DNA from 3 places in the Oikeobacillus pervagus genome. Region 2 is predicted to be linked to each of the others. Evidence: predicted binding sites of a transcription regulator. Region 2 holds the regulator's gene; each other region holds the start of a gene.
The links. The regulator Rex, encoded in region 2, represses fermentation and respiration genes when NADH is low (regulators of the CRP and FNR family bind a similar motif). The targets are predictions, from matches to a motif close to TTGTGAAATATTTCACAA.

Region 1: J2S13_RS14215 (nitrate reductase subunit alpha) is a predicted target of Rex. The motif match lies at 1,552-1,569, and genes of this name have one in related genera.
Region 3: J2S13_RS00155 (cytochrome c oxidase subunit 2A) is a predicted target of Rex. The motif match lies at 1,558-1,575, and genes of this name have one in related genera.

Annotation. Positions count from the first base shown of each region.
Region 1 is NZ_JAUSUC010000049.1:5,161-8,447, reverse strand. Features, by position in the region: gene J2S13_RS14220 (long-chain-fatty-acid--CoA ligase) at 1-1,353, opposite strand, end outside; gene J2S13_RS14215 (nitrate reductase subunit alpha) at 1,634-3,287, shown strand, end outside.
Region 2 is NZ_JAUSUC010000052.1:8,182-11,468, reverse strand. Features, by position in the region: gene J2S13_RS14490 (YdiK family protein) at 1-124, shown strand, start outside; gene tatC (twin-arginine translocase subunit TatC) at 139-909, opposite strand; gene J2S13_RS14480 (twin-arginine translocase TatA/TatE family subunit) at 927-1,103, opposite strand; gene J2S13_RS14475 (redox-sensing transcriptional repressor Rex) at 1,156-1,818, opposite strand; gene moaC (cyclic pyranopterin monophosphate synthase MoaC) at 1,903-2,421, opposite strand; gene abc-f (ribosomal protection-like ABC-F family protein) at 2,608-3,287, shown strand, end outside.
Region 3 is NZ_JAUSUC010000001.1:26,538-29,824, reverse strand. Features, by position in the region: gene J2S13_RS00165 (b(o/a)3-type cytochrome-c oxidase subunit 1) at 1-831, opposite strand, end outside; gene J2S13_RS00160 (cytochrome c oxidase subunit II) at 834-1,310, opposite strand; gene J2S13_RS00155 (cytochrome c oxidase subunit 2A) at 1,332-1,484, opposite strand; purine riboswitch at 1,832-1,933, shown strand; gene J2S13_RS00150 (xanthine phosphoribosyltransferase) at 2,062-2,652, shown strand; gene J2S13_RS00145 (nucleobase:cation symporter-2 family protein) at 2,642-3,287, shown strand, end outside.

The sequences.
Region 1 (3,287 bases), on a different contig from region 2:
CGCAATAACCGCCGCTTCTAAAACCGCTGGATGCTCATATAGTACCCCTTCTACTTCGATGGAGGAAATATTTTCACCGCCACTTATGATGACATCTTTTTTACGATCGACAATATCCACATTTCCATACTCATCAACTGTTCCCATATCACCTGTATGAAGCCAGCCATTTTGAATCGCTTCCATTGTAGCTTCTTGATTTTTCCAATATCCTAACATGACACCGTTTCCACGTACAATGACTTCGCCGATTTGTTTTCCGTCTTTTTCCACTTCTTCTCCGAGATCGTTAACCACCTTCACTTGCGTCCCTATCATCGCATACCCAGCCTTTGCTTTCATACGATATTGTTCTTTAATTGGTAAATCTTCAAAATGGCTACGAACACGTGAAAATAGACTTAATGGAGATGATTCAGTCATTCCATATACTTGAATAAATTCCCAACCAAGTTCTTGTTCCACTTTTGCCACAAAAGATGGAGGTGGAGCAGATCCTGCTATTACAACTCTTACATCCTGTTCTATTTGTGGAACATTTTCCTCATGATATTGAATAAGGCTATTTAATACAGTCGGTGCCATATGCATGACTGAAACACGATGTTTTAGAATATGTTCAAAAATAGCCTGTGGACTAGGCTTACGTAAACAAACATGTGTGGCGCCATTTGCGGTATAGTAGAATGGGGAACCCCAACCATTTACATGAAACATCGGCAAAATATGTAAATATTTGTCCTGATCAGTCACTCGCAAATGATGCATAGTTGATAATGCATGGATATAATTATTCCGATGGGTCAGCATAACTCCTTTTGGGTTTCCAGTCGTACCACTAGTATACAGTAAACTACAAACATCATTTTCATCTAATAGAGCTCGATCAAAAGCCGTCTTCGGTTGTTCATTTAACCAAACATCATAATCGATTTCATTTGTATCCTCATTTTTATAATGAACAATAATTGTTTTCACCGTCTCCAATTGATCTTTAATTGGTACAATCAAATCGTATAAATCCCCGTCCACGAATAATATTTTAGATTCACTATGATTTAAGATGAATAAATAATCGTCTGGTTTTAAACGAATATTTAACGGAACCATGATAGCCCCTAATTGGAAGATTCCGTAAAATCCCTCTAACATTTCAAGTGTATTCGGCGCTAAATAAGCTACCTTGTCCCCTTTTTGTACCCCCAAACCTTTTAATCCGTGTGAAAGCTGATTAACTCGTTCGTTCAGTTGATGATATGTAAAAGAACGGTCATCACAGATCACCCCAGTTTTATCACCATAATAGGTAACGGCTCGATCTAAAAATTGAGTCAAAACTAAAGGTACATTCACATTTTTTCCCCCTTTGCCTGATATGTCAGAAAATTCGAATTCAACAAAATTGTATCACATTTTTTTATTGCAATTCAAACGATATTTTAAAATGAATAATAATTGTTGAGTTTTTTCCCTTTTTTAGGAAAAATTCTATGAATAATGCCAAATTCTTAATATTCAAACCGATTGACAATATTGTGACAGTAAAATAATATGTGACGAACTTAACACCTATTAAGTTCAGTAAAGCTTATAGTGAAAGTACGTTAGCACAACTTAAAGGAGTGTACGAATCATGAAACAAAAAAAATCACCTTTAGCAAAAAGATTGCGATATTTTGCTCCAACTGAGCGCTTTAATCAAAATCATAGTGAAATACATGAAGGAAATAGAGAATGGGAAAATGCCTACCGCCGTCGTTGGCAATATGATAAAGTAGTCCGCTCGACCCATGGTGTGAACTGTACAGGATCTTGTTCTTGGAATATATATGTCAAGGACGGAATTGTCACGTGGGAAGGACAACAATTGGATTATCCATCTACCGGTCCGGATATGCCCGATTTTGAACCACGCGGTTGTCCTAGGGGAGCAAGTTTCTCTTGGTATATTTATAGCCCTCTTCGCGTGAAATATCCGTACATTCGTGGCGTGCTTTTAAATATGTGGCGAGAAGCATTAACCAAACATACGAACCCCTTAGAGGCATGGAAAAGTATTGTAGAAGATCCAGATAAAGCAAAGCAATATAAACAAGCTCGAGGAAAAGGTGGATTTGTTCGTTCTACTTGGGAAGAATCCGCTAAATTAGTAGCAGCTTCTCTCCTATATACGGTCATGAAATATGGTCCTGACCGAAATGTCGGATTTTCACCTATTCCTGCTATGTCCATGTTAAGTTTTGCTGGGGGATCTCGTTTTATGTCGCTTATGGGAGGTCCAATGTTAAGTTTCTATGATTGGTATGCTGACCTTCCTCCTGCTTCTCCGCAAGTTTGGGGGGATCAAACAGATGTTCCCGAAAGCTCTGATTGGTATAACTCTGGATACATTATTACATGGGGTTCAAATGTCCCATTAACACGTACCCCAGATGCCCACTTTTTAGCTGAAGCTCGTTACCGCGGAGCAAAAGTCGTATCCATGAGCCCTGATTACGCTGAATCAACAAAATTTGCGGACGATTGGCTAAGTGTGAAACAGGGAACGGACGGCGCTGTCGCAATGGCGATGGGACATGTTATTTTAAAAGAGTTTTATCTTGATCAACAAGTTAATTATTTTACAAACTACGCAAAAAAATATACAGATTTCCCATTTCTAGTCACCCTAAAAAAATCGGGAGATCAATTTACCGCTGACCGATTCTTAAATGCTGGTGACATCGGAAGAGTCTCGGAAAATAGTGACTGGAAACCTGTTGTTTGGAATGAGCAATCTAACCAATTTGCTGTACCGAATGGCACGATGGGCTCTCGTTGGGAAAAGAAAGGAAAATGGAATTTAAAACTCCAAGATGAGGAGACGAATGAAACCATTGACCCATGTCTTACTTTACTAGGGAAAGAAGAAGCAATCGGAAAAGTGCTCATTCCTTACTTCTCAGATGAAGGCAATCATACATTAGAACGTGCCGTACCAATGAAAAAAATCATCAAAAATGATGGGGAAGAAATCTACTATACGAGTGTTTTTGATCTAGTCCTAGCAAATTATGGAGTGGATCGTGGAATCGGTGGTGAAGTAGCCACTTCATATGATGATGATATTCCATTCACACCAGGATGGCAGGAGAAAATAACTGGAGTGAAAAAAGATTTAGTGACAAAAATTGCTCGTGAATTCGCACAAAATGCGATTGATACCAATGGTCGTTCCATGATCATCGTTGGCGCTGGAATTAACCACTGGTTCAATTCAGATACCATTTACCGTGCTGTCCTCAATT
Region 2 (3,287 bases):
AGTGAATTCGAATGGCTTTGGATTTTTTACTTACTTGCTCATTCTATTAGCGACCTTAGATATTGGCACGGGCTTACGAATGACCTTTGCTCATTTTCGTCATAAAAAGAGAGAAAAAAAATAGACCGCTTGATCGGTCTATTTTTTTTGAGCTTCTTCCGACTCTATTTCCCTTTCCATTTGCTCTTCTGCCTCAATTACCTTTCGATAGCCAATTTTTGAGATCCAAATACTAATTTCGTATAAAATACAAAGTGGAATGGTGACCATCATATGTGACATCACATCTGGCGGGGTAATAAGAGCCGCAATGACTAATAAAGTGAAATAGGCATATTTACGAATTTTTGCTAAAAACATCGGAGTGATAATTCCTAATCGTGTTAGAAACAACATGACAACCGGCATTTGGAATAAGAAACCAAACGGAATCGTAATTTGAAATAAGAACTGAAAATATTCATTAATACCGATAACCTGTTGAATATCTAGTTTTTCCGACATATTCATCATAAATCGAACAACAAATGGAAAAAGGATAAAATAAGAAAAGGAAAGGCCCCCTAAGAAAAGGAAGACAGAAATTGGAATATAACTTAAAGTAACCTTCCTCTCTTTCTCATATAACCCTGGGCTGATAAAGGCCCATAATTGATACAAAATGACGGGTGAAGTGATGATAAAAGCCAACACAAAGGCCATTTGAAAATAGATTTTCAAAGGGTCCGTCATTCTAAAAGCATTCATCGTTAATTCTTTCGCCTCATCCGCTGACTGTAAATAACGAATAATCGGTTCAGCTAAGAAAAGACTGCCGATGATTGCAATGAAGAAGAAAACGACTACAATCATGAGTCGTTTTCTTAATTCACTTATATGCTCAAAAATCGTCATTTCATTTTGACTCATTCTATTTCATCCTATCATCACTTAGCGTCTTTTTTATCTTTTGAATCATCATCTTCTGCTAAGCCTTTCGTAGCGTCTTTAAATTCGCGCAATGTATCTCCTGCGGCTCTTCCTAATTGAGGGAGCTTTTTTGGACCGAATAATAATACAGCAACAAGTGCAATGATAAGAATACTGCCGATACCTAGTGGCATAAATGCTACACCTCCTTCCTCTAATAATAACTGATTTTGATCATTTTTTCTATTAAGAATTTGTCTCTTCTATGACTTCTTCAGGATAGTTTTTTAGAAAATAAACAAGTGACTGTAATTCAACAGCTAAATCAATGTGATGGACTCTGATCGAAGAAGGTACCGTTAATCTGGCAGGAGTAAAATTAAGTATTCCTTTGATATCCGCTTTTACTAGTCGATCGGTAATTTGTTGGGCAACTGGCGCTGGTACGGTAAGAATTGCCACATGAATTTGTTCTGAAGCTAATCTTTCTTCTAGTTCATCCAAATGATGGACATCAACATCCCCAATTTTCTTCCCGACTTTTTCTGCATTTACATCAAATGCAATATCTATTCTAGTATTATTATTTTTCATAAAATTATAATTTAAAAAAGCCGTGCCTAAATTTCCGACACCAATTAATGCCACTTTCGTAATTTCATCTTGATCTAATGTTTTTCTAAAAAAAGATAGCAAATATCCTACATTATATCCATATCCTTTTTTTCCAAGAGCACCGAAGTAAGAGAAATCACGTCGAATCGTTGCTGAATCGACTTTTACCGCTTCACTTAACTCGGCAGATGAAACTCTTTGCTTGCCTGACGAATGGAGATTTTGAATAAATCGATAATACAATGGCAATCTTTTTGCCGTTGCTTGTGGAATTTTCATTGATTCTTGATTCATAATCTTTCCTCCAACTGCACTAAACCTATACTTTTTTTCTATAGTAAAATTGCATGAATCTTTTCCGTGATTCATGCGTATAACTTACTCTTCCCTATCTGATGTAGGCTGTTCATTTAATTGTTTATAATAATCTGGACTTGAGACTCCACCTGTTTTTTCAATTAAATAGGTAGGGCCTATGACCATTCCTTTGTCCACCGCCTTACACATATCATAAACGGTTAATGCACAGACAGAAGCAGCTGTTAACGCTTCCATTTCTACACCTGTATTCCCCTTTGTTTTTACTTTCGAGGTAATCATTAATTGATAGCACTCACTTTTTTTCTCCCATTCGAAAGAAAGATCGATTCCTTTTAGCGGAATGGGATGACACATCGGAATGATTTCCCACGTCTTCTTCGCCGCCATAATTCCGGCTACTTGCGCTACTGCTAGTACATCCCCTTTCTTCATCTTATTATTTTGAATTGCCCCGTAAATCTCATCATTCACTTCAATGCTAGATCTAGCAATCGCTGTTCGAACTGTTTCAGGTTTTCGACTTACATCGACCATTTTCGCTCGGCCTTCTTCATTAAAATGAGTAAATTGCGACAACATGAACACCTCTTTTTTTACATAATACACTATTTTTCTATGATTGTCTTTGAACTTTGAATATCTTTTCACAAATCATTGAACCTATTCGCACCGTATCTCCTTTAATCATTTAAAATAATCCTCACTGTTGCCTGCCTTATTATGAATAGGATACACTTACAATAGGAATAAGAGGTGAGAAAAATGATTTTACTGCAAGTACAACAACTTTCAAAATTTTTCGCAGCCGAACAAATTTTGTCTAACATAAAGCTAGAAATTCAAACAAACGACCGAATTGCCCTTGTTGGCAGAAATGGGGCGGGAAAATCCACCTTATTAAAGATCATTTCCGGACAAATGTCTTATGATTCCGGCGAAATTATGAAGCCGAAGGACGTATCCATCGGTTATTTAGCCCAGAATACCGGTTTGGAATCCAATTTGTCGATTTGGGAGGAAATGATATCCGTCTTTCACTATCTGCAAAAGATGGAAAAGGATTTGAGGAAACTAGAACAATCCATGTCAGACCCTGCAATCTACCAAGATGAAAAGAAATACGAAAAAGTGTTAAGAGACTATGATCACTTACAAGTGAAATTTAAAGAACTTGGTGGATACCAATATGAGTCAGATACTCGTTCTGTTCTTCACGGATTAAACTTCCAAGACTACGATTATTCGACCAAAATCTCTACTTTAAGCGGTGGGCAAAAGACAAGGCTTGCTTTAGGAAAACTATTATTAACAAAGCCGGACATTCTCATTTTAGACGAGCCTACCAACCATCTGGATATCGAGACTTTATCATGGTTAGAGCAATATTTACAAAACTATGATGGTGCTATCTTGATCGTTTCCCATGACCGTTATTTTCTGGA
Region 3 (3,287 bases), on a different contig from region 2:
CTCTGTCAATTGGTGATGAAGACCAACCGGAATTGAGAATAATAAGAATAAGATAAAAGACATACGAGCTAAAGAATCTGAGAAAATTTTCCCGCCAATGATTTTTGGAATAATCACATACCAACACATGTAAGCAGGTAATAACCAGAAATAAACTAATGGGTGACCGAAATACCAGAATAATGTTCTACTAATCAAGATATCTACACGATCCACTAGACCAAGCGACCAAGGAAGTAATTGGAATAATACTTCTGCTGCTACTCCAAGTGTTGCGACAATCCAGAGGACCACGTTAATAATAGCCATGAATGTTAATAAAGGACCAGGTTGACCAGGGTTTTGTTTACGCCAAGAAATATATTTCGAGATTTGGGCGGCTCCATCAACCCAACTTCCTACCACAACAAAAGTCAGTCCAAGATAAAAGATCCAATGAGCTTTAAGTGGAGCATAGAATGTATAAAGTACAGAAGCTTCATTTAATAAAATCATGGTTGCTGACATCGCTGTACCGATTAACATGACCCAGAAACCGATCCAACCGGTTAATCTTTGCCCATCCGAGAATGTCCCTGAAGTCCGACTAACAGCTGCTGTTTGGAAACCAAGAATAAAGAAAGTTGTAAGAATCAGTCCGAGTAATACCCCATGAGTCGTTAATACTTGATAATAACCAATATTTGCTGGTAATTCGAATTTTCCAGAACGTACTAATACCTGTAGTAAACCGGCTAAACCACCGAGTGCAAGCGCTGTAAAAGCAACATATAAATGGGCCATGGCCAGTTTTGCATCTTTGCGATCAATTTTTTCAAGTGCCTTATTCATGCTTAATCCACCACCTTAATCATTGATTTCATAGTGTGGTGACCTGTACCACAATATTCATTACAAACAACTAAGTATTCTCCAGCTTTATCAAGAGTTGTGACATATTCACTAATATACCCAGGCTCTAGCATCATGTTAATATTAGTGCCAGCTACTCCGAATCCGTGAACGACATCTTTTGAAGTAGCAATTACTTTTACTTTTGAACCTTTCGGAATTTCGACCTCCCCAGGATTGTAAAAGAATGCAGATGCTAGTACGACTAACTCATAGTCCCAATCTTTTCCTTCCACTTTTTTTAACCCTGGCTCATTGAACGGGGCAATTTTGTCCACCTGTTCATGATTGACAAAGGCTTTTGCACTTGGAGGTGTATGGCCTTGATGAAAGGCACTTATTCCAAGAATGAATAGAAATACAACGAGTGATCCTGTACCGAATACAAGCCACCATTTCTCATAGCGATGCATGTGCATAATCAAAAACTCCCCTCTCTCTTAAAAACGCTCTAAGAAAATTAGTAATACTGCCAACCATGTAATAATTAAAAAGATTCCAATTCCAAATACAGAATATAAGGTGCCTTTCAATGATGAAGATTCTTCTTTGTCTACTTTTACCTGTACTTGTTTTGTTTCTGGTTTTGCCAAGGAAATCACTCCCTTCAATAAATAACGGAATATACCCCGTTACCATCATAATAGTGAGGAAAATGAACTTAATCTGTGATATAAATCACAGATTGTATGCACTTTTGTGAAAATAATGTGAAGAAAAATGAAAAAGAATGACGACTATTGAACAAATCAACAAGATACAACTTGGAACTGATTAGAGGAAGAGAAGATGTAAAATAGGTGGATGAAGTGAAAAATAAGGCAAAATTGGATTTTTTCATTGGCGGATAATTCAGAAAAAACGATTATTATATCCATTTATTATTTTAATGTTCGGGAATTAGGTTGATTTTTATCGTTAAATTGATATAATGATAATAAATTATTCATATTCAGTCACATATATAATGGCAAGAATAAGGCTTGCGAGTTTCTACCAGATTACCGTAAATAATCTGACTATGTGTGAACAATGTAAGAGAAAGACATATTTAAACGCATGTGTCTTTTTTCATTCCCAAAGATGATTGGGCATTGCTTCACTCAAGAAGGAATGCCCGATCATCTTTGGGTTTTTTGTTTACATTTATTTTTTTGAGGAGGCAACATCATGAAGTTATTAAAGGATAAAATTCATCAAGACGGATTAGTCTTATCAGGTAATGTATTAAAGGTAGATTCTTTTTTAAATCATCAAGTAGACCCATTTTTAATGAAGAAAATTGGGGAGGAGTTTGTTCGTAGATTTTCAGATGAGAAGATTACAAAAATATTAACATTGGAATCTAGCGGAATTTCTCCTGCACTTATGGCGGCATTAGAGTTGGAGATCCCCCTTGTCTTTGCTCGAAAACGCAAATCATTAACTTTAACAGATGATTTATATACCGCCGAAGTGTACTCTTATACAAAACAAGAAACGAATACAATTTCGGTATCAAAGAACTGGATTCATTCAGGAGAAAAAGTACTTATTATAGATGATTTCCTAGCGAATGGACAAGCTGCTTTAGGACTTTGCTCAATTGTACAGCAAGCAGAGGCCGAGATTGTTGGCATTGGAATTGTGATTGAAAAATCATTTCAACAAGGAAGAAATCTATTAATGGATCAAAATTTAAGAGTGGAATCTTTAGCAAGAATTAAATCTTTAGAAAACGGCAAGGTGCAATTTATTGAGGAGGAAAATAATGAAAGATAATCAGATGAAAATGGCCTCTCTTGGCATTCAACATGTATTAGCCATGTATGCCGGGGCAGTCATTGTTCCCCTCATTGTCGGAGGTGCTCTCGGACTAACAGGAGAACAACTTACCTATTTAGTGTCTATTGATATTCTAATGTGTGGAATTGCTACCTATTTACAATGTATAAAAGGCCGTTTCTTTGGCCTTGGTTTACCTGTAGTATTAGGGTGTACATTTACAGCGGTTGGGCCGATGATTTCGATTGGCGGTTCATACGGGATTTCCGCTGTTTATGGAGCAATCTTAGTTTCAGGGCTTTACGTCCTTCTTGTTTCTTCCTTTTTTTCTAAATTGGTTCGTTTTTTTCCACCAGTTGTTACAGGTTCTGTCGTGACCATTATTGGTGTAACTCTTATTCCGGTTGCAATGAATAATATGGCTGGAGGAGTAGACAGTCCAGACTTTGGTTCTTTAACGAATATTGCCCTCTCATTTGGTACTCTTTTCTTCATTATCCTTCTATATCGTTTCTTTGATGGGTTTATTCGTTCGATTAGTGTTTTATTGGGATTATTACTGGGAACCGTTGTGGCATTTTTCGTAGGAAAAGTAAATTTTGAACCTGTTCTTGAGGCCTCTTGGTTTCATA